One region of the Streptomyces sp. NPDC057638 genome, then DNA from elsewhere that is predicted to be linked to it. Evidence: riboswitches for the same ligand, from Rfam matches in the RefSeq annotation. Region 1 holds a riboswitch; each other region holds the start of a gene.
What was found. A riboswitch is a leader RNA that binds a small molecule or an ion and turns the genes downstream of it on or off. The one in region 1 is predicted to bind cyclic di-AMP.
Positions count from the first base shown of each region.

Region 1 (9,233 bases):
CGGATCCGCCCCTGGATCCGGGAGCGGGTGCTCGCCGGGGATCGGATCATGGGTTTCGGCCATCCGGTGTACCGCACGGAGGATCCCCGTTCGCGGATGCTGCGCGGGATCGCGGAGGAGTTCGGCGGGCCGCTGGTGGAGTTCGCCGTCCAGGTGGAGCGCGAGGTCGTGGCGATCCTCGCCGAGCTGAAGCCCGGCCGTGAGCTCCACACCAACGTGGAGTTCTACGCCGGGGTGGTCATGGAGCTGTGCGGGCTGCCGCGGGCGATGTTCACCCCGACGTTCTGCGCCGCCCGGGTGGTCGGCTGGAGCGCCAATATCCTGGAGCAGTCGGCGGACTCGAAGATCATCCGCCCGGCGGCCCGTTACGCGGGGCCGCCTCCGCCGCAGCCCGTACCCGTCGTCTGAGAGAGGCCCCCCGGTGAGTTCCACGCCCGGTCCGAGCAAGCAGATCCCCGTCATCGTCCTCGCGGGCTTCCTCGGGTCGGGCAAGACCACCTTGCTGAACCATCTGCTGCGGGCCAGCCGGGGCACCCGGATCGGTGCGATCGTCAATGACTTCGGCGCGATCGAGATCGACGCCATGACCGTGGCCGGACAGCTCGGCGACTCGACGGTCTCCCTCGGTAACGGCTGTCTGTGCTGTGCGGTGGACGCCAGTGAGCTGGATGTCTTCCTGGAGCGGCTCGCCGCGCCCGCCGCGCGGCTCGATGTGATCGTCATCGAGGCCAGCGGACTGGCCGAGCCCGCCGAGCTGGTACGGATGGTGCTGGCCAGTGAGAACGAGCGGGTGGTGTACGGAGGGCTGGTCGAGGTCGTGGACGCCGCCGAGTTCACGGCCACCCGTGAGCGCCACCCCGAGCTCGACCGCCATCTCGCCCTCGCCGATCTGGTGGTCCTCAACAAGACCGACCGCGTCGGCGGCCCGGAGCTGGCCGCGCTGCGCGCCTCGCTCCCCGCCGGGGCCGCCGTGGTCGAGTCGGTGTACGGGAGGATCGATCCCGAGCTGCTCTTCGACCACCGCCCCAGCGCCGAACGGGTGGGTCAGCTCGCCTTCGAGGACCTGCTGGACGAGGAGGAGGCGGGCGATCACGCCGGTCACGCCCACACGGCGTACCAGAGCCTCTCCTTCACGGCGGGGGAGCCGCTGCATCCGCGCAGGCTGATGGAGTTCCTGGACTCCCGGCCCGAGGGCCTCTACCGGATCAAGGGCTTTGTCGACTTCGGCCCCGTCGACCCCCGTAACCGGTACGCCGTGCACGCGGTCGGCCGGTTTCTGCGGTTCTACCCCGAGCCGTGGCCCCGCACGGAGGAGCGGCTCACCCAACTCGTCCTCATCGGCTCCGCGATCGACACCGCCACCCTCGGTGAGGAACTGGCGGGCACGCGGGTGACCGGGGCGGCGGACGGTGCCGATGAGCGGGATCTGTGGGGAGTGCTGCGCTACGTACCCGAGCAGCGGGACGCGGCCGGGACGCCGGACGACAGGGCGTACGGGACGGGAGACCTGGGGTACGGCGACGAGGACCCCGGATACGGGGACGAGGACGCGCGCTAGGGGATGGCCCGGCCGTGTCCGCCCAGGTCGTCCGTTCCCGGTCCGCGTCATCGACACGGACCGGGAACGGATGGCTGATCGCTGGGACCTGTCCTAGCGCGGCGGGCCCGCGAGGACGGCGACCGGGGAGGGGAGGGGGGTGCCGGAGCCGTCGCGGCGGGGGTCGGGGTCCGGGAGAGTGGCCGGGGTGCCGTTCTGCTGGGAGGCGCGGGCCGGGGCGGCGCCCGCCCAGGCCAGCACCAGGGTGTCCTCACCCTTGAGGAAGCGCTGGCAGCGCACGCCGCCCGTGGCCCGGCCCTTGCGCGGGTACTGGTCGAACGGGGTCAGCTTGGCGGTGGTCACGGAGTCGTCCAGCGCTCCCGTGGTGGCGGCGGCCGTGAAGACCACCGCGTCCTCGGCCGGGTCCACCGCGGTGAAGGAGAGCACCACGGCCCCCTCCGAGAGCTTGATTCCGGCCATTCCGCCCGCCGCGCGGCCCTGGGGCCGCACCTGCCCCGCCGGGTAGCGCAGCAACTGGGCGTCGGAGGTGATGAAGACCAGGTCCTCCTCGCCCGTGAGCAGTTCGGTGCCGCCGACGACGCGGTCACCCTCCTTGAGGGTGATGACCTCCAGCTCGTCCTTGTTCGCCGGATAGTCGGGGACCACGCGTTTGACCACGCCCTGGAGGGTGCCGAGCGCCAGGCCCGGCGAGGAGTCGTCCAGCGTCGTCAGACAGACCACGCTCTCCCCGGTCTCCAGCGAAAGCGAGAGGAACTCCGACAGCGGCGCGCCACCGGAGAGGGTGGGCGCGTGCGCCGTCGCCGGGAGCTGGGGCAGATCGATCACGGCGAGCCGCAGCAGCCGCCCGGCCGAGGTGACCACACCCACATCGCCCCGGGCGGTGGTCGCCACCGATGAGACGATCAGATCGTGCTTGGCGCGCCGGGCGGCGGGCTCGGGCAGCGGCTCGCCGGTCATCGTGCGCGCCAGCAGCCCGGTGGAGGAGAGCAGCACCCGGCAGGGGTCGTCCGCGACCTCCAGCGGTACGGCCGCGACGGGCGAGGCGGAGGACTCCAGCAGGACCGTGCGCCGCTCGGTGCCGAACTTCTTCGCCACCGCCGCCAGCTCGCCGGAGACCATCTTGCGCAGTTCGGCGTCGGACTCCAGGACCCGGGTCAGCTCCTCGATCTCACCGGTCAGCCGGTCCCGCTCGGACTCCAGCTCGATCCGGTCGAACTTGGTCAGCCGTCGCAGCGGGGTGTCCAGGATGTACTGCGTCTGGACCTCGCTCAGACCGAACCGCTCGATCAGCCGCTCCTTGGCCTGCGCCGAGTTCTCACTCGACCGGATCAGCCGGATGACCTCGTCGATGTCGACCAGCGCCACCAGCAGGCCCTCGACCAGGTGGAGCCGGTCGCGCCGCTTGCCCCGGCGGAACTCGCTGCGCCGGCGCACCACGGTGAAGCGGTGGTCGAGATAGACCTCCAGCAGTTCCTTCAGCCCCAGCGTGAGCGGCTGGCCGTCCACCAGCGCCACGTTGTTGATGCCGAAGGACTCCTCCATCGGGGTCAGCTTGTAGAGCTGCTCCAGCACGGCCTCGGGCACGAAGCCGTTCTTCACCTCGATGACCAGCCGCAGTCCGTGGGAGCGGTCGGTGAGGTCCTTCACATCGGCGATGCCCTGGAGCTTCTTCGACCCCACCAGGTCCTTGATCTTGGCGATCACCTTCTCCGGGCCGACCGTGAAGGGCAGTTCGGTGATGACCAGGCCCTTGCGGCGGGGCGTGACGTTCTCCACGGTCGCCGTCGCGCGGATCTTGAAGGTGCCGCGGCCCGTCTCGTACGCGTCCTTGATGCCGTTCAGTCCCACGATCCGGCCGCCGGTGGGCAGATCGGGGCCCGGGACGTACCGCATCAGGGTCTCCAGGTCGGCGCCCGGATAGCGGATGAGGTGGCGGGCGGCGGCGATGACCTCGCCCAGATTGTGCGGGGGCATGTTGGTCGCCATGCCGACCGCGATGCCGGAGGCGCCGTTGACCAGCAGATTGGGGTAGGCGGCCGGGAGGGCGACGGGCTCCCGCTCCTGCCCGTCGTAGTTCGGCGCGAAGTCGACCGTGTCCTCGTCGATCGACTCGGTCATCAGGGAGGTGGCGTCGGCCATCCGGCACTCGGTGTACCGCATGGCGGCCGGGGGGTCGTCATTGCCCAGCGAGCCGAAGTTGCCATGGCCGTCGACCAGGGGCACCCGCATGGAGAACGGCTGCGCCATCCGGACCAGCGCGTCATAGATGGACGCGTCGCCATGAGGGTGCAGCTTGCCCATGACCTCGCCGACGACCCGGGCGCACTTGACATACCCGCGGTCCGGACGCAGCCCCATCTCGTTCATCTGGTAGACGATGCGGCGCTGGACGGGCTTCATGCCGTCACGGGCGTCGGGCAGGGCGCGCGAGTAGATCACCGAGTAGGCGTACTCAAGGAAGGAGCCCTGCATCTCGTCGACGACGTCGATGTCGAGGATCCGCTCCTCGAAATCGTCGGGAGGGGAGGTTTTCGTGCTGCGGCGGGCCATCGCGGCTGCTGCTCCTTCACGTACCGAATCGGACTGGTGCCGACCATTGTGGACCGTCCCACTGACAAGACCGACCACGACCCGGGAACTTCGCCGACTGTCAGCACGCTTGCATACAGTGGCAGTGCTGCGAAGAGAACCACGACCACCGCGGAAGACAACCAAGATCATCGCGATCGAAGGGACGTACATGCCCATGGGTCACACGGCCACCGCGTCAGCCGAACCGGGCGGCCTGACAGCCACGGAGCACACACTGGCCAACGGCCTGCGTGTGGTGCTCTCCGAGGACCATCTGACCCCGGTCGCCGCGGTCTGCCTCTGGTACGACGTGGGCTCCCGCCACGAGGTCAAGGGCCGCACCGGGCTCGCCCACCTCTTCGAGCATCTGATGTTCCAGGGCTCGAAGCAGGTCTCGGGCAACGGCCACTTCGAACTGGTCCAGGGCGCCGGGGGCTCGCTCAACGGCACCACCAGCTTCGAGCGCACCAACTACTTCGAGACCATGCCCGCCCACCAGCTGGAGCTCGCGCTGTGGCTGGAGGCCGACCGCATGGGCTCCCTGCTGGCCGCCCTCGACGACGAGTCGATGGAGAACCAGCGTGACGTGGTGAAGAACGAGCGCCGCCAGCGGTACGACAACGTGCCCTACGGCACCGCGTTCGAGAAGCTGACCGCCCTCTCCTACCCCGAGGGCCACCCCTACCACCACACCCCCATCGGCTCGATGGCCGACCTGGACGCGGCGACCCTGGAGGACGCGCGCGCCTTCTTCCGTACCTACTACGCGCCGAACAACGCGGTGCTGTCGGTCGTCGGCGACATCGACCCCGAGCGGACCCTCGCCTGGATCGAGAAGTACTTCGGCTCCATCCCCTCCCACGACGGCAAGCTGCCGCCGCGCGACGGCTCGCTGCCGGACGTCATCGGGGAGCAGGTGCGCGAGGTCGTCACCGAGGAGGTGCCCTCCCGCGCGCTGATGGCCGCCTACCGGCTGCCGCACGACGGCACCCGCGCGTGCGACGCCGCCGACCTGGCGCTCACCGTGCTCGGCGGCGGGGAGTCCTCACGGCTGCACAACCGGCTGGTGCGCCGCGACCAGAGCGCCGTCGGCGCGGGCTTCGGGCTGCTGCGGCTCGCCGGGGCGCCGTCCCTGGGCTGGCTGGACGTGAAGACCTCCGCCGGGGTCGAGATCCCCGAGATCGAGGCCGCCGTCGACGAGGAGCTGGCCCGCTTCGCGGCGGACGGCCCCACGGCCGAGGAGATGGAGCGCGCCCAGGCCCAGCTGGAGCGGGAGTGGCTGGACCGCCTCGGCACGGTCGCGGGCCGCGCCGACGAGCTCTGCCGCTACGCGGTGCTCTTCGGCGACCCGCAGCTCGCGCTGACCGCCGTGGACCGCGTGCTGTCCATCACCGCCGAGGAGGTCCAGGCCATCGCCCAGGCCCGGCTGCGCCCGGACAACCGCGCGGTGCTGGTGTACGAGCCGCTGGCCGCCGAGTCAGCCGCCTCAGCCGAGTCGGCTGACACCGACGCCTCCGCCGATTCCGCCGAACAGAGCGACGAGGACACCCTCAAGGAAGAAGGGCCGCAGCAGTGAGCGACGCCGCCGAGCCGTTGACCACCATGGAGTTCCACCCGCAGCCGACGGCGGGCGAGGCCAAGCCCTGGGCGTTCCCCGCCCCCGAGCGCGGCACGCTGGGCAATGGCCTGACCGTGCTGCGCTGCCACCGCCCCGGGCAGCAGGTCGTGGCCGTCGAGCTGATCCTCGACGCCCCGCTGAACGCCGAGCCCGAGGGGCTCGACGGCATCGCGACCATCATGGCGCGCGCCCTCTCCGAGGGGACCGACAAGCGGTCGGCCGAGGAGTTCGCCGCCGAGCTGGAGCGCTGCGGCGCCACCCTGGAGGCGCACGCCGACCACCCCGGCGTCCGGGTCTCGCTCGAGGTCCCCGTCTCCCGGCTGCCCAAGGCGCTCGGACTGGTCGCCGAGGCGCTGCGGGCGCCCGCCTTCCTCGACGGCGAGATCGAGCGGCTGGTGCGCAACCGGCTCGACGAGATCCCGCACGAGATGGCCAACCCGTCCCGGCGCGGCGCCAAGGAGCTCTACAAGGAGCTGTTCCCGGCCACTCTGAGGATCTCCCGCCCCCGTCAGGGCACGGAGGAGACGGTCTCCAGGATCGACTCCGCCGCCGTCCGCGCCTTCTTCGAGACCCATGTCCGGCCCGCCACCGCGACCGCGGTCATCGTCGGCGATCTGACCGGGGTCGACCTCGACGCCGTGCTCGCCGAGACCCTCGGGGACTGGACCGGTGACACCGCCGAGCGTTCCACCGCCACCGCGGTCTCCTCGGACGACACCGGCCGGGTCGTCATCGTGGACCGGCCCGGCGCGGTGCAGACCGCCATCCTCATCGGCCGGGTCGGCGCCGACCGGCACGACCGGGTCTGGGCGGCGCAGGTGCTCGGCACCTACTGCCTGGGCGGCACCCTGACCTCCCGCCTCGACCGGGTGCTGCGGGAGGAGAAGGGCTACACCTACGGTGTCCGCGCCTTCGGCCACTCGCTGCTCTCCGGGCCGGACGGGGACGGCATCGCGCTCCTCGGCATCAGCGGCTCGGTGGACACGCCGAACACCGGTCCCGCGCTGGAGGACCTCTGGACGGTGCTGCGCACGCTGGCCGCCGAGGGGCTGACCGACGCGGAGCGCGATGTCGCCGTGCAGAACCTGGTGGGCGTGGCGCCGCTGAAGTACGAGACGGCGGCGGCGGTCGCGGCCACCCTGGCCGACCAGGTCGAGCAGAATCTGCCGGACGACTACCAGGCGACGCTCTACCGGATGCTCGCCGAGGCGGGGACCGTGGAGGCGACGGCGGCGACCGTCAGCGCCTTCCCGGTGGACCGGCTGGTGACCGTGCTGGTCGGCGACGCGTCGCAGATCGCGGAGCCGGTACGGGCGCTGGGCATCGGCGAGGTGACCGTCGTCACCGGCTGATCCCGGGTCAGTGGGGAACCCCGACCTCGTTCGACGTCGGGGTTCCCCATTTTGATGAGCGTTTGTCCGTTTTTGATGGTGAGTTATCCGGTAGCGGGTCTTCTGCCCTGTGGCATGGGCAACAAAAACGGCTGTCTGTTTGGTGATCGAAACTCCGCGCCCTTAGCGTCGGTCCGGCTGTTCGCCCGTCAGTCGCCACACTCGTGGCAACGGACAGCCATCGCCGAGTCCCCGTCGGGCGTGAGCCTGGGGAGCCGGGGACCCACAGTCCCCTGGGGTGAATCGGCCGCCTTCGCCCATGCGGAGGGGGTCCGTAGGAGACCTCCCGCTCCGAACCCGTCAGCTAACCCGGTAGGCGAGACGGAAGGAAAGGAACATCCGTTCCATGGCGTTCGCCCGCCCCACCGGGAAACACCGTGCCCCCGGCCGCGTCTCGCGCACCAGCGCCCATGTCGCCGGTGTCGCCACCCTGGCCACCACCGGTGTTGTCTCCTCCCTGGCCACTCCGGCCTTCGCCACCGGCTCCGACGGGCCGAGCATGGAGGACACCGGCACCACCCGGATCATCACCGAGGACGTGATGACCGAGGAGATCCTCGCTTCCCAGACCGTCGCGGACCAGGTCGCCGACCAGGCCGCCGCGCAGCGCCAGGAGGCCGCCGAGGCCGCCGCCCGCGCGGAGGAGGCCCGCCGCCAGGCCGAGGAGCGCGCCCAGGAGATCCGTGAGGCCCGTGAGCGTGCCGCGCGTGAGGCCGAGCGCAAGCGGCTCGCCTACCGGATGCCCGTGGCCGACTCGTATGTCTCCACCGCCTATCGCACCGGGGGCGCCCGCTGGTCCTCCGGCAGCCACTCCGGTATCGACTTCCACGCCGCCCACGGTGCCTCCGTGATGGCGGTCGGGGCGGGCACCGTCGTCGAGGCGGGCTGGGGCGGCGCGTACGGGGTCAATGTCGTCCTGCGGATGAGCGATGGCTCCTACACCCAGTACGGCCATCTGGCGGCGACCACCGTCAGTGTCGGCCAGACCGTGGCCGCGGGCGACCGCATCGGCTTCGCGGGCTCCACCGGCAACTCGACCGGTCCCCACCTCCACTTCGAGGCCCGTTCCAGTGCCGAGTACGGGTCGGATGTGGACCCCGTGGCGTATCTGCGGGCCCACGGCGTCGGTATCTGATCCTCATCCGCCCCCCGTCGGCCCCTCGTCCGACGGGCTGACCCGCTGAGCCTCGGTGCGGGCGGGTCGGCCGTGGGGTGGTTCCGCTGGCCCTGGACGGTTCGGCGTTCCGGCGTTCCGGTGCTGTCGATGGGGTTTGTTGTGCCCGGCTGTCGCGCCGCCCGATCGTCGTGCCGCGCGACCGCCTGACCGCCCGGCCGTCCTCCCGCCCCGTCGTCTTCCCGTCCGGCTGTCTTCCCGTCCGGCCATCGGCCGTTCAGTCATTGGTCTCTACCTCTGTCGGTGGGCCGGGCCCGCCGGGAGACCGCGACCACCGCGCCCCGACACCTTCCGCGAGCCGCCGGAGGTGTCGGGGCGCGGTCGTGTCCCGCGTGCTGCCGTTTCGGCGCGAGGAGATCCGGCCCGGGGTGGAGGGAAGCGCCGGGTAAGTCCTTCGTAAGGGGCTGGCCAAAAGGGATCCCTGGAATGCGATGGGCCGTCGGAAAAAGCCGTCCGCTGGCATAGAGTCGACCGGGAGAGGCCAATCGGCCGCGGTTTACGCGGATTACAGCGAATGTGGCGGAGGTTCGGCATGCGTATTCCCCCGCACTCGGTCTGCACGGCGATCCGCGAGGACATCGTCTCCAGGGTGTTCCGGCCCGGGGAGCGGCTCGCCGAGGAGCAGCTCGCCCGGAGGTACGGGGTCTCGCGGGTACCCGTGCGCGAGGCGCTGCGGACGCTGGAGTCCGAGGGCTTCATCGTGGCCCGGCGCCACGCGGGCGCCTGTGTCGCCGAGCCCACCGAACACGAGGCGGCCGATCTGCTGGAAGTGTGGACGCTGCTGGAGCCGCTCGCGGTGGAGCGGGCCGCCCGCCGCAGGACCGACGCGCATCTCAAGGTGTTGCGCGGGCTGGTGAAGCTGGGGCAGGACCGCGCCCGGCATGGCCATCTCGACGAACTGCGCGCCCTGGGGAGCTGGTT
Region 1 covers NZ_JBHVHF010000081.1:17,759-26,991, forward strand. The annotation lists gene ACFVIM_RS14260 (citrate synthase/methylcitrate synthase) at 1-408, shown strand, start outside; gene ACFVIM_RS14265 (CobW family GTP-binding protein) at 422-1,558, shown strand; gene ACFVIM_RS14270 (DNA topoisomerase (ATP-hydrolyzing) subunit A) at 1,652-4,108, opposite strand; gene ACFVIM_RS14275 (M16 family metallopeptidase) at 4,305-5,705, shown strand; gene ACFVIM_RS14280 (M16 family metallopeptidase) at 5,732-7,099, shown strand; cyclic di-AMP (ydaO/yuaA leader) riboswitch at 7,311-7,472, shown strand; gene ACFVIM_RS14285 (M23 family metallopeptidase) at 7,485-8,273, shown strand; partial or broken gene ACFVIM_RS14290 (GntR family transcriptional regulator) at 8,845-9,233, shown strand, end outside.

Region 2 (9,233 bases), on a different contig from region 1:
TAGTCCGCCTCGATCGCCTCCCGCTCCACCCCGACGGCGAGCAGCGCGACCGCTATCGACAGCCCGGCCCGGTCCTTGCCCGCCGCGCAGTGCATCAGCGCGGGGACGCTGTCGTCGGCGAGTTCCCGCAGTATCCGGCCGTGCTCGCCGGTGCGCTCCCGCACGATCGAGCGGTACGAGTCGACCATCCGTCCCGCCCCCTGCCCGTCCGCCAGGATCGACCGCAGCAGCGGCAGGTCCCCGTCCCGGATCACCCGCCAGAACTCGGCGCCGTCCGCCGGATCGCTCAGCGGCATGTTCACGTTCCGTACCCCGGCCAGCTCGACATCGGGGCCCTCCAGCCGGATGTCGGCGGCGTTGCGGAAGTCGAAGATCGTGTGCAGCCCGAGCGAGGTCAGAAAGGCCGTGTCGCTCTCGGTGGCATGGGCCAGGTGCCCGCTGCGGTAGAGCCGTCCGTGCCGCACCGTACGGCCGTCGACGGTCGGCAGTCCGCCGACGTCGCGGAAGTTGCGTACCCCGGACAGTTCCGGTTCCGGCTCCGGCTCCGTCATCGGGGGCGGCGACACGTGCTGCGTCACGGCGGCTCCTGAAGGTCACGGCCGGCGCTGATCGCCGACGATGGCGTGTTCCCGACGATACGACACGCTCTTCACGGGCCATCCACTTCTCCGGCGGTGTCAGGGCGTTGCCGAGGGCCGTCCGGCCGTCGGATGATGTGCGGGCCTGTTCGAGCCTGTGCGTAGCTGTGACGAGCCGCGGTCTATCGGGGGGTCGGCATGATCGAGAGCGCGGGGCAGGGCCGGATCTGGATCCTGTCGGGGCCGACCAGCGGTTATGCCCTCCACCTCACCGACGGCGATGAGCTGCTCCATCTCCACTGGGGCCCCCGGATCACCCCCGCCGACGCCGAGGCGCTCGCCGCCCGGGGCCTGCCGCCCGCCCGGCCGTTCGAGTCGGCGCTGGACGGCCAGGAGGAGTACCCCGTGGAGGGCGGCCCCCGTTTCGCACGCCCCGCGCTGAGCGTCCGTACCACGGGCGCGTCGGGCATCCGGGGAACCGAATGGGTGTACGAGGGGGCCGAGGCCGACGGGGACGTCTTACGGCTCCGCTTCTCCGACGCCCCGCACGGGCTGGGACTGACCCTGCACTACCGGACGCACCCGGACTCCGATGTCGTCGAGCGCTGGATCACCCTCACCCATGAGGGCCGGGGCCCGGCACTGGAACTCCTGCGCGCCGACTCCGCCGTCTGGACCCTGCCCGAACGGGACGGCTGGCGGCTGAGCGGGGCGCACGGCCGCTGGGCCGCCGAGTCCCGGCTGACGCGCACCCCGCTGCCGCCCGGCGAGACCGTGTTCGGCAGCCGCCGGGGCCACACCGGTCACCAGCACCTGCCCTGGGCCGCGCTCGACGAGGGCGACGCCACCGAGGAGCGGGGCGAGGTCTACGGCTGCGCCCTCGGCTGGTCCGGCTCCTGGCGGCTCTGTGTCCAGCGGCTGCCCGACGGCCGGGTCCAGCTCACCGGGGGCGCCGGGCACGATGACTCCGGACTGCTGCGGCTCGCGCCGGGGGAGAGCTACACCTCGCCCGTCTTCGCCGGGCTGTGGAGCCCCGGCGGCTTCGGCGGCGCCAGCCGCGCCTGGCACGCCTGGCAGCTCGCCCATGTCATCCCCGGCGCCGACCGCGAGCGGCCCGTCCTCTACAACTCATGGGAGGCGACCGGGTTCGACATCACCGAGGAGCGGCAGCGCCGGCTCGCCGCCCGCGCGGCGGCCCTCGGGGTGGAGCTGTTCGTGGTCGATGACGCCTGGTTCGGCCGCCGCACCAGCGACCGCGCCGGGCTCGGCGACTGGACACCCAACCCGGAGCGTTTCCCGCGCGGGCTCGCGCCGCTCGCCGACGAGGTGCACGCGCTCGGGATGGAGTTCGGGATCTGGGTCGAGCCGGAGATGGTCAACCCCGACAGCGAGCTGTACCGGGCCCACCCCGACTGGGTGCAGCACCACCCGGGCCGGCGCCGCACCGAGTTCCGCAACCAGCTCGTGCTCAACCTCGCCCGTCCCGATGTCCAGGAGTACCTCTGGGACTCTCTGGACACCCTGCTGCGCAGCGCCGCCGTCGACTATGTGAAGTGGGACTTCAACCGCTGCTTCACGGACCCGGGCTGGCCGGGCGAGGAGTATCCGCAGCGCCTGTGGGTGGACCATGTCCGCGCGCTGTACGCCCTGCTGGACCGGTTGCGCGCGGCGCACCCGGGGGTGGCGTTCGAGTCCTGCTCGGGCGGCGGCGGCCGGATCGACCTGGGCATCCTCTCCCGTACCGACCAGGTGTGGACCTCCGACAACACCGATCCGCTGGACCGGCTCGCCATCCAGCACGGCTTCAGCCAGCTCCATCCCGCGCGGGTGATGGCGGCCTGGGTCACCGACAGCCCCAACGTCCAGCTCAACGGCCGCCGCAGCTCGCTGCGGTTCCGCTTCGTCAGCGCGATGGCCGGGGTGCTCGGGGTCGGCGGTGACCTCACCGCCTGGAGCGAGGAGGAGCTGACCCAGGCCCGTGACTGGGTGGAGCGGTACAAGGCGATCCGGCCGCTGGTGCAGCACGGCGCCCAGTACCGGCTGCGCCCGCCCGGTGGCGGGCTGAGCGCGGTGCAGTACGTACGGGACGGGGAGAGCGCCGTCCTGGTCTGGCTCCAGGCCCAGCACCACGGCGAACGCCCGCCCCGGCTGCGGCTGCGCGCCCTGGACCCCGCGGCCGGCTATGTCTGTCAGGACACCGGGGCCGTCCACCGGGGCGCGGTCCTGCTCCACCACGGGCTCGACACCGGCCTCACCGGCGACCTCGATGCCACGGTGGTCCGGCTGCGCCGTCAGTGAGGGGCAGTACGCATCAAGCCTGACCGATTTAATCGGTATTCACAGGTATTTCAGCGGTATCTAGCGGATATGCGGCATTACCTCTTACCTGCCCTGGTTCGGCGGGAGATGGCGCACCGCTGGTGACCGGGATCATAGTGGTGACGGTCCGTGCTGACTGGGGCGGCGTCAACTCCGGACCCCGTTCCGGAGTTGACCGGCGACGGTGCACACAGGGTGATCGGATCTTCCCGACTGCGAATAAATCGATCTTTGCGGAGACGTCGGAACGGCTTGTTCCGTTCCTTGTGGCTCGTCTACGGTCACGGCCATCCGGACGGCCCGCCGAATCCTGCCGCCGCCCGGACCCACCGTCGACATCCACGCGTGGCAGGAGCGGGGGACCCAGGTACAGCGCCGGCCGGAGAGATCCGGGCGGCTCGGGGTGAAGTCGCGCGTCCGCGCGGCCGGGCAGCTCCAGCCCGAACCCGACAGCTCACCTCGCAGGCGCCGGAGAGGACAGCGCCATGCCCGGAAAGGGTAAGCACCGCCGTACCAGGACCAGCGTTATCACCCGGCGATTCGCCATCGCCGGAACGGGAGGCGCGGCCCTCGCGCTCCCGCTGATCGGCGCCACCGGTGCGCAGGCCGCACAGCCGCTCGCCGCCCCGAGCGCCAGTGTCAGTGCCAGCGCTGAGAGCGTCGCGTTCGCGAAGCAGAAGTCCGCCGAGACCGTCACCTATCAGGTCGTCGCGGGCGACTGCCTGTCCGCCATCGCCGCCGAGCACGGGGTGAACGGCGGCTGGGAGCGGCTCTACGCCGACAACCGTGACGCCGTCGGCGCGGACCCCTCGCTGATCCGCCCGGGTCTCACGCTCACCCTCGGCGCGAAGTCCGCCGAGGCGGCGCCGCAGCAGAGCGCGCGGACCGAGCCCGCCGCCGAGCCGGTGGCCGAGACCAGTGCCGAGACCAGTGTCGAGGCTGTCGCCGAGCCCGCCGCCCCGGCCGAGGTCACCCCGGCCTCCGCCGTGACGCCCTCCGGCGGTTACACCACCCCGCTGGAAGGGGTCTCCGTCAGCACCGCCTACCGTGCCTCCGGCGCGATGTGGTCCAGCGGCTACCACACCGGCGTCGACTTCTCCGCGGCCGGCGGCACCCCCGTACGCTCCATCGGCCCGGGCACCGTCGTCTCCGCCGGATGGAACGGTTCGTACGGCAACGAGGTCGTCATCCAGCACACCGACGGCACCTACTCCCAGTACGCCCATCTCTCCGCCCTCTCCGTCTCCGCCGGGCAGGGTGTGAGCGGCGGCGACGAGATCGGCCTCGTCGGTTCCACCGGCAACTCCACCGGACCCCACCTCCACCTGGAGGTCCGCACCGGCCCCGGGTACGGCTCCGACATCGACCCGGTCGCCTACCTCCAGCAGAAGGGCGTGACCCTCTAAGGTCGCCGCCGTCCCCTTCCCGGTGGTGGACACCCGGGCTCACCGCGTCCTGCGGTGACCCTCCTGGATCCCCATGGCCCGCCCCCGGCGGACCATGGGGATCGCGGTCTATTCCTCATCACGCGAACTGAACCGGTGGGATAGATCACCACCCGTCAACCCCTCCTTACGGTCGCGTAGGTCACACCTGTAAGGACAAGATGAGTGGGTGGCTGACCATTCGAGAACAGAGAGCACGGGCGGAATCGGGTCGTACGCGGCGATCGGTGACAGTTTCACCGAGGGCGTCGGAGACCCGGGCCCGGACGGGTCCTATGTGGGATGGGCGGACCGCTTCGCGGTGCTGCTGAGCGAGCGCGTACCGGCGGAGTCCTTCCGTTACGCCAATCTCGCGGTCCGGGGACGGCTCCTCGACCAGATCGTGGCGGAACAGGTTCCCCGGGCGAGGGAGCTCGCCCCCGAACTGGTGTCGTTCTGTGCGGGTGGCAACGACATCATCCGGCCCGGCAGCGACCCCGACGACGTGGCCGAACGCTTCGAGCGCGCGGTGGCCGAGCTGACCGGGGCGGTCGGCACGGTGATGGTGACGACCGGCTTCGACACCCGGGGCGTGCCGGTCCTGCGCCATCTGCGCGGCAAGATCGCCACCTACAGCGCCCATGTCCGGGCCATCGCCGACCGCTATGACTGCCCGGTGCTCGACCTCTGGTCGCTGCGCTCGGTCCAGGACCGGCGGGCCTGGGACTCCGACCGGCTCCACCTCTCCTCCGAGGGACACGCCCGGGTCGCCCTGCGCGCCGCGCAGGTGCTCGGCCTCGACGTGCCCGCCGACCCCGACCAGCCCTGGCCGCCGCTCCCGCCGCGCGGCACCCTCGAAGTACGGCGCGACGACATCCACTGGGCCCGGGAGTACCTGGCGCCGTGGATCGGACGACGGCTGCGCGGCCAGAGCTCCGGCGACCACGTGGCGGCGAAGCGCCCGGACCTGCTGCCGCTCTGAACCGGCGGGCCCGGTGACCGGATCCCCTGCGCGAGGGGTGGGCCCGGCGACCGGGCGGCGCCGAGTGGACACGTCCCGGGCGCGGGGGTGACGCGCGCCGGGTCCCGGCGGGGGAGATGAGTGGCGCGAAGTCGACCCCGCCCTCCCGCAGTCGCTCCCGCACCAGCCGTCCCGCCCAGTCATCGCCGACGAAGTCCAGCATCAGGGTCCTCAGCCCGAGCGCCCGGCAGCCCAGCGCCACATGGCCACCGGTCTGACCGGGCCACTCCCGCACCGGGCCGACCCCATGGGAGTCGGCGAGGGGAACGGGCAGCGCGTCGACACGGACCACCGTGTCCACCCCGCCGCCGATGACGATCACATCGTGGAGCGGTTCTCGCTCAGTACGCGGGGACATGGCCGCCCAGTATGGCCGGGCCGGTACCGGCCCGCCCCCGGGGGCTCCGCCCTACGCGGACTCAGCGCGAGGACGCCGTCAACTGGGCCCGCTCCAGGCCCAGCTCACGGGCGAGCGCGTCATCGGTCCAGGTCAGCATGGTGGACCGGGAGAGCGAGCCGCTGTAGGAGGTCATCTGCACGGCCAGCCCGTCCAGGAACGCGGTCAGCCGCCAGGCCGCCGCCTTCGGGTCCGGGCAGGGGAACTCGCCCGCCGCCGCGCCCTCCGCGATGACCTCGGTCAGCGCCGCCTTCCACTGCTGGTCCAGCTCCCCGGCGACCTCCCGCAGCGCGGGCTCGCGCAGCGCGGCGGCCCAGCTCTCGATCCAGAGCCGCCAGCCCTTGGCACTGCCCGTCGGCGCGTACCACCGCACCGCCGCCCGCAGCCGCCGCAGCGCCGAGGTACGACGGCCCAGCAGTTTGCGCAGATGGGCCAGGTCGCCGTCGGCGGCATGGGTGAAGGCGGCCGCCACCAGCTTCTCCTTGGTGGAGAAGTGGTAGAGGACAAGGGCGTTGCTCACCCCCAGCGCCGCCGCGACATCGGCGATCCGAACCGCCGCGACCCCGCGCTGCTGGATCTGCGCGACGGCGGCGTTCAGAAGCTCCTCGCGCCGCTCCGCGACGCTCAACCGGACTCGTGCCACGCGCTCACCCTACACATCCGATCTTCACAGAAGCGATGGGTACGTGAGGGCTGAATCAGCCGTTCGCGCCGACCACCCCGTGCGCGTCCAGCGCGAGGGCGCCCGAGGGGTGGACGAGGAGCGGGTTCACCTCCAGCGCGGTGAACTCCGGATGCTCCGCCGCCGCGAGGGAGAGCGCCCGCAGCGCCTCGGCGGCGCCCGCCAGATCCACCGGCGGCGCCCCGCGCCACCCCCGGAGCAGGGGCGCGCCCCGCAGGGAGAGCAGCAGGTCACGCGCGTGCTCCCGGGTGAGCGGGGCGAGGCCGAGCGCGGTGTCCGGGGTCAGTTCCGCCCGTACACCGCCCAGACCCGCCAGCGCGACCGGGCCGAACGCCGGATCGCGGCGGACCCCGATCATCAGCTCCACCGCGTACGGCGGGGCGGCCATCGCCTCCACCGCGTAGGACCGCGCCCCGGTCGCCGCCGCCATCCGCGCGAAGGCGGCGCGGAGTTCGCGTTCGCCGCCGATGCGCAGGGCCACCCCGCCCGCCCCGGTCCTGTGGGCGAGCCCCATCGCCTTCAGCACGACCGGGGGACCGATCCGGCGGGCCTCGGTGACGGCGGTGTCCGCGTCGGTGACGAACGCGGCGGGCGGGAAGCGCAGCCCGTACGAGGAGAGCAGCGCGCGCACGGCCGGATAGCCGCCGTCCGGCGCGGGCGACGGCGACGGCGGCGGCACCGGCGGCACCGGACGCGTTCGGCCGCCGCGCCACCCCCGCCAGCGCCGTCGCCGCCTGCTCGATCCGCTCGTACACCGGGATCCCGCCCGCGCGCAGCTCCCTGAGGGCGGGGGTGGCGCGGGCCATGGTGTGGACGACGAGCCCGCGCCCGGAGTCCCGGGCGGCGGCGGCCAGTTCGGCGGCCACGATCCGCTCGGGACCCGCGAGTGCCGGATCGGTGGCGGCGTAGTCGCCGAAGTAGCCGGTGAGCAGCACGGTGTCGACCTCGCCGCAGCCGAGCAGGACCCCGCCGATCCGCGCGTAGGCGCCGAGGTCGGCCTCCCGGCGCCCGCCAGGTCCACCGGGTTGCGGTGTCCGGCACCCGGGGGCAGCAGCCGCGCCAGCACAGCCGCCGTCGTCGGGGAGAGGACCGGGACGCGGACCCCGCGCGCCTCCAGCGCGTCGGCCGCGAGAGCGCCCTGACCCCCGCTGTCCGCGACGACAGCGACCCGCGGCGGACCCGGGCGGGGGAGGACGACAAGGCCGGCGCCATGGCCGGTGACGGCGGGCTCGGGACGCCCCCGAGCCGGGCGCGAGTCCTGGCCGACGGCGGCGTGAGGGCCGCTGGAGGCGGCGTGGAGGGCGGCGCCGGACAGCCCCCCGGTGGGACGCCGGGTCGAAGAGGCCCGCGAGCGGGTCACCGGATAACGGGGCCGTGGTCACCGGTACCAGCCGAAGCGCTCGGATATGACCGGCAGCCGGTCGGCGACGATCGCGTGCGCGGCGGCGCGCGGGGTGGTGCCGTCCCGCTCCGCGCGGCCCAGCATCTGGCCGACCAGCTCCCGCATCGAGCGCCGGGTGTAGGCGAAGGCCGCGTCCGCGTCGGCCTCGATGTCCCCGAAGAGCGTCCACCACCACCAGGCGTTGGTGCCCGAGTTGACGACGACGTCCGGCAGGACCGTCACCCCGCGCCGCGCCAGCAGGGTCTCCGCCTCCGGGAGCACCGGCATATTGGCCGCCTCCACGATCCATCGCGCCGTGATGCGGTCCTGGTTGGCGGCGTCGATCGCGTACGAGACGGCCGCCGGGACCAGCACCTCCGCCTCGGCCGACAGCCACGCGTCACCCGGCAGCTCCAGATCGTCCGGCCGCAGCGCGGCGCGGTCCACGGTGCCGTAGCCGTCGCGGGCCGCGAGCAGCGCCTCGACCTCCAGCCCGCGTGGATTGGCGATGGTGCCCTTGATGTCGGCGACGGCGACGATCCGCAGCCCGGCGCGGGCGAGGAAACGGGCCGTCGCGCCGCCCATGGTGCCCAGCCCCTGGAGGGAGACGCGGGTCCCCGGGTACTCCACCCCGGCCCGGTCCAGCGCCGCCAGCACCGACTCGGCCACCCCGCACCCCCCGACCAGCTCGTCCAGACCCAGCCCGTCGACCTCGATCGCGAACGCGTCCGCGAGCCGCCGCCGCGCGGAGCCCTCGTCGTCCAGCAGCCGGTAGACGGCCTGCACCGACGAGACGAGCCCGGCCTCGGCGGCGGCCCGGTCGACCATGTCCTGGGTGAGCCCGAGGTCCTCCCCGGTGGTCCAGACGGACTCGATGTACGGGCGCATCGCGCTCAGATAGCGCACCAGGACGCCGTAGGCGCGCGGGTCCTGCGGATCGCAGTCGATGCCGCCCTTGGCGCCGCCGAGCGGAACGTACTTCCCGGCGGGGTTGTAGTGCAGGGCCTCCTTCATGGTCATCCCGCGCGCCAGCCCGGTGACCTCCTCCAGGGTGCAGCCCTCCCGCATTCTCAGTCCGCCGCTGGAGACACCGCGCACCAGCCGGTCGATCACCAGGTGCCCCTGGCGGCCGGTGACATGATCGGTCCAGGTGAGGGAGAGCAGGGGAGCGGTCATCGGGAGGTCTCCTCGCAGAGGGTGGGGCCGGGCGCGGTGGACGCCCCGGGTGTGCGGCGCGCCACGGAGGTGGCCGTGACGGCGGCGCCGTGGTCACGGTAGAGGCGCCGTGTTGACGGAAGGTCAACGGGTTCCGCCGGGGGCGGGGGTGGCCGTAACACGGCTGGTCGCCGGGCTGATGGCGGACCGCCGGGCGCGGCGGAGGCCATCACGTCTCCCGGCGGGGCCACCAGGCGTCCCGGGGGTGGGGTACTG
Region 2 covers NZ_JBHVHF010000012.1:49,301-58,533, reverse strand. The annotation lists gene ACFVIM_RS03350 (tyrosine-protein phosphatase) at 1-551, opposite strand, end outside; gene ACFVIM_RS03345 (alpha-galactosidase) at 777-2,876, shown strand; cyclic di-AMP (ydaO/yuaA leader) riboswitch at 3,218-3,378, shown strand; gene ACFVIM_RS03340 (peptidoglycan DD-metalloendopeptidase family protein) at 3,383-4,303, shown strand; gene ACFVIM_RS03335 (SGNH/GDSL hydrolase family protein) at 4,512-5,303, shown strand; partial or broken gene ACFVIM_RS03330 (carbohydrate kinase family protein) at 5,395-5,700, opposite strand; gene ACFVIM_RS03325 (TetR/AcrR family transcriptional regulator) at 5,762-6,382, opposite strand; gene ACFVIM_RS03320 (acetate--CoA ligase family protein) at 6,438-7,100, opposite strand; gene ACFVIM_RS03315 (hypothetical protein) at 7,231-7,563, shown strand; gene ACFVIM_RS03310 (Glu/Leu/Phe/Val dehydrogenase dimerization domain-containing protein) at 7,800-8,978, opposite strand.
Region 2: another riboswitch for cyclic di-AMP. It lies ahead of ACFVIM_RS03340 (peptidoglycan DD-metalloendopeptidase family protein); the one in region 1 lies ahead of ACFVIM_RS14285 (M23 family metallopeptidase).

Region 3 (9,233 bases), on a different contig from region 1:
CCCGCCCTCAGCTCGGGGTCGAGGACGCCCATCGCGCGTACCAGCCCGGACACCGCCCGAGGGTCGAGGCCGACGGGTCCGCCCCGCCGCCCGCCCAGGACCCGCTGGGGGAGAAGCTCGGACGGTTGGAGCAGCAGCGGCCGTGGGTGGTCGAAGCGTCCGTCCGTGTCCCTTCTTATTACCGTCATGAAGAGAAGCTCAGGCGGTTGGAGCGGCAGGCGCTGGAGGACGACACGCGCTCCCCGCTCGACGCGGTGGACGACCCCGTCCACACCACCCACAACGACGTCTCCGGCGGTACCGTCCAGAGCCTCGTCCAGACCGGGCCCGTCGGCGCCCTCCATGTCCACGCCGCGCCCGGAGCCGAGCCGGATCTGCGTCCCGTCGCCGCGCTCGACCGGTTCGCCCTCGGGGCCCACCCCGTACGGCGGTTCAAGGGAGAAGGCGAGTTCACCGCCTACGTACACCGTGACGCGGACACCGAGCTGGGCGAGCTGGTCGCCGACCGGGAGAGCGCGCTGGTCCTGGTGACCGGTGAGCCGCTGGCCGGGAAGACGACCACCGCGTGGGCCGCGCTGCGGGCGCGGCTGCGGGAGGCGTCCGTCCACGCGCCGTCGCCCGGCGCCGATCTGCGGGAGCTGCCCGCGCGGCTGCGGGGGCGGGAGGGCCGGACGGTGCTCTGGCTGGACGACCTCGAACGGTATCTGGACGACCCCGGGCTCGATCCCGCCCTCCTCAACCAGCTCGCCGCCCTCGGTGTCCTCACCCTCGCCACCATGTCCGACGGCGCCTACGACCGGCACCGCTTCGGCGGCGCGACCACCGTCTCCCGGCTGCTCGGCATGGCCAGGACCGTCGAGGTCGGCGCCGACTGGAGCCCCGCCGAGCTGGCACGGCTCGCGGACGAGGACGAGCCCCGGCTGCGGGAGGCGGCCCGGCACCGGGGCGCCACCAGCGTCCCCCAGTACCTCGCCGTCGGCCCCGAGCTGTGGGCCGAGTGGCGCCGTGCCTGCCTCCCGCGCAACCGCCCGCACGGCTACGCCCTCGTCCGCGCCGCCATCGACCTGGGGCGCTGCGGTGTGAGTGACGGGGTCCCGGCCGAGAAGCTGCGCGCGCTGTCGGAACGGTACGGAGACGGGCTGCCCGGAACTTTCGACGACGCCCTCGACTGGGCGGCCGCGACCCGGCACGGGACCACCGGCCTCCTGGTGTCCGACGCGCCGGGCGACAGCGGTGCGGGGACCTGGCGGGCGTACGGCTCACTGGTCGCGGACGCGCTGGCGTCCGGGCAGACCGAGCCCATCCACGACAGTGCCCGGTTCGTCGCGCTCGGCATCCTGACGGGTCCGGCGCGCGAGCGCTGCCGGGAGGCCATCCGCGCGGTGTTCCTGCCCCGCGCCGAGGCGGGTGATCTCGACGCCATGCTCCTGCTCAGCGAGGTCTACGCGGACGATCGCGAGGAGTCGATGCGCTGGCTGGTGGCCATGGCGGACGCCGGTGACGTGGAGACGGCGGAGTTCCTGGGGGAGGAGTTGTACCAGAACGGTGAGACCACCCGGGCCATCGCCTATCTGGAGGCGGCGGCCGAGGGGGGAGGGCGCCATGCCCCGGGCGCGCTCGGCCGCCTCCATCTGGACCAGGCCCGGCTGTGGCTGGGCAGGGCGGCGGAGTCGGGAGACCTCTACGCGGCGGAGGCGCTCTTGTCCCTGCCGCCGGAGGAGGAGACCCCGGCGCCCAGGAGGCCTCCCCGCCGCCCCGGGCCCGCGTCCGGCGCCTGAGCGGGCAGCCCAGCGGGGGCCCGCCGGGCGGCCCGGATCCAGGCCCGGACCCCTCGCGCCGCCCGGCGGGGCGTACCGTGCCAGGGTGAGCAAGACGCCCGTACCCGCACTCTTCAGCTGGGAGTTCGCCAGCGATCCGTACCCGGCCTACGCCTGGCTCCGCCAGCACGCGCCGGTCCACCGCACCCAGCTTCCCAGCGGTGTCGAGGCCTGGCTGGTCACCCGGTACGCGGACGCCCGGCAGGCCCTCGCCGACCAGCGGCTGTCGAAGAACCCCGCCCACCATGACGAGCCCGCCCACGCCAAGGGCAAGACGGGCATCCCGGGCGAGCGCAAGGCCGAGCTGATGACCCATCTGCTCAATATCGACCCGCCGGACCACACCCGGCTGCGGCGGCTGGTCGCCAAGGCGTTCACCCCCCGGCGGGTGGCCGCCTTCGCCCCCCGGGTGCAGGAGCTGACCGACCGGCTGATCGACGGCTTCGCCGGGCGCGGCGAGGCCGACCTCATCCATGAGTTCGCCTTCCCGCTGCCGATCTACGCGATCTGCGATCTGCTCGGGGTGCCCGCCGAGGACCAGGACGACTTCCGGGACTGGGCCGGGATGATGATCCGCCACGGCGGCGGGCCGCGCGGCGGGGTCGCGCGCTCGGTGAAGATGATGCGCGGCTATCTGCTCGATCTCATCCACCGCAAGCGCGGTGACCTCGGCGACGATCTGATCTCCGGGCTGATCCGGGCCAGCGACCACGGCGAGCACCTCAGCGAGAACGAGGCCGCCGCCATGGCCTTCATCCTCCTCTTCGCCGGGTTCGAGACCACGGTCAACCTCATCGGGAACGGTACGTACGCACTGCTGCGCAACCCCGCTCAGCGCGCCCTGCTCCAGGACTCCCTGGCCGCCGGGGAGAGCGAACTGCTGGAGACCGGGGTGGAGGAGCTGCTCCGCTACGACGGGCCGGTGGAGATGGCGACCTGGCGGTTCGCCACCGAGCCGCTGACGATCGGCGGGCAGGAGATCGCGGCGGGCGATCCCGTTCTCGTGGTGCTGGCCGCCGCCGACCGGGATCCCGAGCGCTTCCCCGGGCCCGACGTCCTCGATCTGGCGCGCCGGGACAACCAGCACCTCGGTTACGGGCACGGCATCCACTACTGCCTGGGCGCGCCCCTGGCCCGGCTGGAGGGACAGACCGCCCTCGCCACCCTGCTGCGGCGGCTGCCCGATCTGCGGCTCGCGGCGGACCCGGACGAGCTGCGCTGGCGCGGCGGGCTGATCATGCGGGGGCTGCGGACACTTCCGGTGACGTTCACTCCGGAGGAGCCGCGCTGACGTTCACTCCGGAGGAGCCGCGCTGACGTTCCGTCCGGAGCGGCCCTGACGCTCCGTCCGCAGGAGCCGCGCGTGGTGTCGGCCACACCCGAGGCGCCCGGAGAACCCCCGGACAGGGCGGCGCCGTAACCTCCCGTACCCCTCGGAGCGTCGGTACGGGACGGCCGCCGGGGAGCGGTGAACGCCCGGGAAATCAGGGTGTGGAAGGGGAGTGGGTCCTTCCGTAGCCGGGCCGCTCCCGGTCGCCGTGACCCTCTGAGCTGACGCGATGTCATATCTGTGACATTGACGTGATCTCCGCTGCATCGCCTTGTGACATCCGTTCGACTGCCGCTACCTTCATCGCCGTCTCAGCAGTCTCGCGAAAGGCAACCAGATGCTCTCCGGGAATGGCCGGCATCGCCGACCCCGACAAGTGCCCGCCCTCGTCGTCGCGGCGGGGGTGACCGGTTCCGCCATCGCGCTCCCCCTGCTGGGCGCCGGGTCGGCGACGGCGGCGGAGTCCACCACGTGGGACCGCGTCGCCGAGTGCGAGAGCGGGGGGCTGTGGAGCGCGGACACCGGTAACGGCTACTACGGCGGGCTCCAGCTCTCCCAGAAGACCTGGGAGGAGTTCGGCGGCGACCAGTACGCCTCGCGCGCCGACCTGGCCAGCCGCTCGCAGCAGATAGCCGTCGCCGAGAAGGTCCTCGCGGCCCGTGGCGCCGAGGCGTGGGCGGCCTGCGCGAAGATCGCCGGTCTGCCGCTGCCGGGTGAGTCCGGGAAGACCGGCACGCCGGACGGGGCCGAGAAGCCCGCGACCGGCGGCACCGGCACGGGTGACCAGGACAGTAAGGCCGATAAGGCCGAAAGTACGGACAAGGCCGACAAGAGTGTCGGGGCCGACGTGAAGAAGGAGAAGGAGAAGAAGGGGGAGGAGTCCCCCTCCTCTTCTCCCGCTTCCCCCTCTCCCGCGCGTACGGAGTCCCAGAGCCCGGCCCCCTCCACCGCTCCCACCCAGGGTGTCGGAAGCGGCGCGGACCGCGACCCGGCCGCCGGGACCGGCAAGCACCGCGGTCAGCCCGCCCCCGAGGGGACGACGCCCGAGGGCGCCACCCCGGACCCGTCCGCCACCGCGCCGGAGGCCGGGACGGGCACTCCGGCGGAGGGCACGGACGGCGCAGACGGCACAGACAGCACGAGCGGTGTCGACGACCGCGCGGCCGACGCCGGGCATGCCTCCCGTGGCGGGGGCGGTGCCCGTGACGGCGCGCCCGGTGGGGTCGGTGGCGGTACGGAGGGCGCCGAGGGCGCCGCGCCGGGCGGGAAGGTCTCGCCGTCCTCGTACACCGTCCGCTCCGGCGACAGCCTCTGGGGCATCGCCGAGCGCGAGGGAGCCGACGGCGGGTGGGTCACCCTCTACGAGAAGAACAAGAAGGTCGTCGGGGACGATCCCGATCTGATCCACCCGGGCCAGAAGCTCGATCTCAGCGTCTCCTAGCGGGAGTTCGCACGCGATTCCCGTTCGATTCGCCGCTCTTTGTCCGGTTATGTAGAAGTGAGATAAGCATCTCTTCGGCCCGTTCGGGGCCGACTTCGATCCGGAATTGGCGATTCCGCTCCCGACCTGCGGAAACGCGGCCAAGCGGAGCGGCGAGATGGGCGATTTCTCCCCGATGTCCTTCCTTGGGCATCGGGGAGGGCTGTGCTTAAGGTCTGACCGCTCGCCACCGCGGGCACCGTCGACCGTCACGCCGAATCCTGCCGTCGGTCGGGGGGATCTCGTCGCGTACAGCGCCGAAGGCAGGAGCGGGGGACCCAGGTAAGTGCCGGTCCCGGCCGTCGCCCAGCGACGGCCGACACACCGGCTTGGGGTGAAGTCGCGCGACAGCGCGGCCGGACAACTCACTTGGTCCGAACCCGACAGCTCACCTCGCAGGCGTCGGTGAGGAGTCGAACCATGCTGTTCTCCGGCAAGGGCAAGCACCGTCGCGCCGCCAAGGCCACCCGTTTCGTCGCGTTCGCCGGTCTCACCGGTGCCGCCATCGCCGCGCCGCTCGTCGGCGCCACCACCGCCTCGGCCGCCACCGCCTCTGAGTGGGACGCCGTCGCCCAGTGCGAGTCCGGCGGCAACTGGTCCATCAACACCGGCAACGGCTACTACGGCGGCCTCCAGTTCTCCGCCTCCACCTGGGCCGCCTACGGCGGCACGGCCTACGCCTCCACTGCCGACCAGGCGAGCAAGGCCCAGCAGATCGAGATCGCCGAGAAGGTCCTCGCGGGCCAGGGCAAGGGCGCCTGGCCGAGCTGTGGTGTCGGCCTGTCCAGCGCCTCCTACGACGGCGGCGCCGCCGAGGCCCCCGCCGAGCAGCAGCAGCAGGCCGCCGAGGCCCCGGCGCAGGAGCGCACCGAGAAGCGCGCCGAGGAGGCCCCGGCCAGCCGGTCCGCCGAGCGCACCGAGGCGCCCGCCGCCACGGCGACCACGCCCGAGGGCGTGACCTTCCTCAAGGGCGACGGCGAGTACGAGGTCAAGGAGGGCGACACCCTCAGCAAGATCGCCGAGGCCGAGAAGGTCGCGGGGGGCTGGGAGAAGGTCTTCTCGCTCAACGAGGACATCGTGAAGGACGCCGATGTCATCTACCCGGGCCAGCTTCTCCACCTGAGCTAGGTCCTGTCCGCCCGGACAGGAGCTGAGCCCGCACCAGCGCGCCGTGGCCCCGCCCCACCCCGGGCGGGGCCACGCCGTTGTGGGCGGGCCGTTCCGCCCGGCGAGACCCCCATCGCCCCGGGCGGAAGCCGTGCCCACCCCCGGGCGGCGCCCGGTACCCCCGGGCGGCGGTTACCCGGCGGTAGGGATTAGGGTGATTCGTCCCATGGAGCTGGGCTTCATGCCCTTTTTCGTCCCAGCGGGCGGGCAACCGGCCAGACCACCCCCCTCGCCGGTTAGGCTCTTGCCGCAAGCCATAGAGACCCTCATCGCCACGCGTCACATCCCAGAAGGAGATGCTCGTGCCGTCCATCGACGTCGTCGTAGCCCGGGAAATCCTGGACTCCCGAGGCAACCCCACGGTCGAGGTCGAGGTTGGCCTCGACGACGGGAGCACCGGTCGTGCTGCCGTTCCGTCCGGCGCCTCCACCGGTGCGTTCGAGGCCCTGGAGCTTCGCGACGGTGACCAGAACCGTTACCACGGCAAGGGCGTGGAGAAGGCCGTCCTCGCCGTCATCGAGCAGATCGGCCCGGAGCTGGTCGGCTATGACGCCACCGAGCAGCGCCTGATCGACCAGGCGATGTTCGACCTGGACGCCACGCCGGACAAGTCCTCGCTCGGCGCCAACGCCATCCTCGGTGTCTCCCTCGCGGTGGCGCACGCCGCCTCCGAGGCCAGCGACCTGCCGCTGTTCCGCTACCTCGGCGGTCCGAACGCGCACCTGCTGCCCGTGCCGATGATGAACATCCTCAACGGTGGTTCCCACGCGGACTCCAACGTCGACATCCAGGAGTTCATGATCGCGCCCATCGGGGCCGAGTCGTTCTCCGAGGCGCTCCGCTGGGGCACCGAGGTGTACCACACCCTCAAGAAGGTCCTGAAGCAGAAGGGCCTGTCCACCGGCCTCGGCGACGAGGGCGGTTTCGCGCCGAACCTCGACTCCAACCGTGCCGCCCTGGACCTGATCCTGGAGGCCGTCAAGGAGGCCGGCTACGCCCCGGGCAAGGACATCGCGCTCGCCCTGGACGTCGCCGCGTCCGAGTTCTACAAGGACGGCGTCTACACCTTCGAGGGCAAGGCCCGCTCGGCCGCCGACATGATCGAGTACTACGCCGAGCTGGTCGAGGCGTACCCGCTGGTCTCCATCGAGGACCCGCTGTTCGAGGACGACTGGGCGGGCTGGAAGGCCATCACCGACAAGCTCGGCGCCAAGGTCCAGCTGGTCGGCGACGACCTCTTCGTCACCAACCCGGAGCGGCTGGCCCGGGGCATCGACGAGGGTTCCGCCAACGCCCTGCTGGTCAAGGTCAACCAGATCGGTTCGCTGACCGAGACCCTGGACGCCGTCGAGCTGGCCCAGCGCAGCGGCTTCAAGTGCATGATGTCCCACCGCTCCGGTGAGACCGAGGACGTCACCATCGCCGACCTCGCCGTCGCAACCAACTGCGGCCAGATCAAGACCGGCGCCCCGGCCCGTTCCGAGCGCGTCGCGAAGTACAACCAGCTGCTGCGTATCGAGGAGATCCTCGACGACGCCGCGGTCTACGCGGGCCGCAGCGCCTTCCCGCGTTTCAAGGGCTGACGACCGCGCGGGTGACACACGGCCGGGTCCGCCCCGGCCCGTACGTCACCCGCCGGGCGCCGCAACGTCGCCCACCGGCTTCCCCGCGTCCCCGGCCACGGTCCCGTACCGTGTCCGGGGACGTACGCATAGGAGGGGCCGCGCGGCCCCAGGGGAGGCGGGACCACATGGCCGGGAAGGACCGCGACCGGTTCTCCACCGCGACCAGACTGCGGCTGCTCGGCGAGCAGACCGCCGCCCGTGTCTACCGCTCCCAGAACCGCCGCCAGGACCGCCGCTCCCGGCTCACCGGCCGGGCGGCCTTCCTGGCGCTGGTGGTCTGCTCGCTGGTGGTCGCGCTCGCCTATCCGATGCGGCAGTACGTGTCGCAGCGCGGCGAGATGGCGGAGCAGCGGGAACGGATGGCGGAGGCGGAGCGCCAGGTCGAACGGCTGCGGGACGAGAAGGCCCGGCTCCGCGACGACCTCTATGTGCAGCGGCTGGCCCGGGAGCACCTCCACTATGTGCTGCCCGGCGAGGTCGGCTTCACGATGATCGACCCGGAGGCCACCGAGGATCCGCGCCGTGAGGCCGACGGTGCGGAGCGGCCCTGGTACTCCCATGTCTGGGAGGGCGTCGACAGCGCCGACCAGCGCTGATCGCGAGCACCGGCCGGGCCCGCGCTGCCCCCGCCCCCGCCTCACCGGATCGCTCCCGTCCCACCGGATCACCCCGCCCACCGCGCCGCCCGCCCGGTCTCGTTTTCCGTCCCCGTACGCGGCCGTGAGAACGTAGAAGGACAGAGAACCGCGAGAGCCCAAGGCAGGCATGGAAACCCCTCCTCCCACCACCGAACCGACCGAGCCGACCGACGCCGACATCGCCGCGTTCAGCGAGCAGCTCGGCAGGCCGCCGCGCGGTCTGCGGGCCATCGCGCACCGCTGCCCCTGCGGTCAGCCGGACGTGGTCGAGACCGCGCCCCGGCTGCCGGACGGCACGCCCTTCCCGACGCTGTACTACCTGACCTGCCCCCGGGCCGCGTCGGCGATCGGCACGCTGGAGGCCAACGGCGTGATGAAGGAGATGAGCGAGCGGCTGGCCACCGACCCCGAGCTGGCCGCCGCCTACCGCCGTGCGCATGAGGACTACATCCAGCGCCGGGACGCGATCGAGGTGCTGGAGGGCTTCCCGAGCGCGGGGGGCATGCCGGACCGGGTGAAGTGCCTCCATGTCCTGGTCGGGCACTCCCTCGCGGCGGGTCCCGGGGTGAACCCCCTGGGGGACGAGGCCATCGCGATGCTGCCGGAGTGGTGGCGCAAGGGCCCCTGTGTCTCGCCGTGCGCTCCGGCGCCGGAGACCGCCACGGGCGCCAGTGCCTGAGTCACCCCGTAAGAACCCCTCCTCCCGTCCTCAGGAGCGCCCGCCCATGAATCGCGTCGCCGCCATCGACTGCGGCACCAACTCGATCCGACTCCTCGTCGCCGATGTGGACCCGCACGCGGGCACGGTGTCCGAGCTGGACCGCCGGATGACCATCGTCCGGCTGGGCCAGGGGGTCGACCGCACCGGACGGCTGGCGCCCGAGGCGCTGGAGCGGACCTTCGCCGCGTGCCGTGAGTACGCCGCCGTGATCGAGGAGCTGGGTGCCGAGCGGGTGCGTTTCGTCGCCACCTCCGCCTCCCGTGACGCGGAGAACCGGGACGATTTCGTCCGGGGTGTGGTCGACATCCTCGGGGTCGAGCCCGAGGTGGTCACCGGTGACCGGGAGGCCGCGTTCTCCTTCACCGGCGCCACCATGGAACTCCCCGGTGACCAGGAGCGGCTGGTGGTGGACATCGGTGGCGGCTCCACCGAGATGGTCCTCGGCCGCCGCGAGG
Region 3 covers NZ_JBHVHF010000145.1:5,904-15,136, forward strand. The annotation lists gene ACFVIM_RS20040 (hypothetical protein) at 1-1,778, shown strand, start outside; gene ACFVIM_RS20045 (cytochrome P450) at 1,864-3,108, shown strand; gene ACFVIM_RS20050 (transglycosylase family protein) at 3,524-4,588, shown strand; cyclic di-AMP (ydaO/yuaA leader) riboswitch at 4,873-5,044, shown strand; gene ACFVIM_RS20055 (transglycosylase family protein) at 5,048-5,755, shown strand; gene eno (phosphopyruvate hydratase) at 6,091-7,377, shown strand; gene ACFVIM_RS20065 (septum formation initiator family protein) at 7,545-8,015, shown strand; gene ACFVIM_RS20070 (DUF501 domain-containing protein) at 8,185-8,736, shown strand; gene ACFVIM_RS20075 (exopolyphosphatase) at 8,783-9,233, shown strand, end outside.
Region 3: another riboswitch for cyclic di-AMP. It lies ahead of ACFVIM_RS20055 (transglycosylase family protein); the one in region 1 lies ahead of ACFVIM_RS14285 (M23 family metallopeptidase).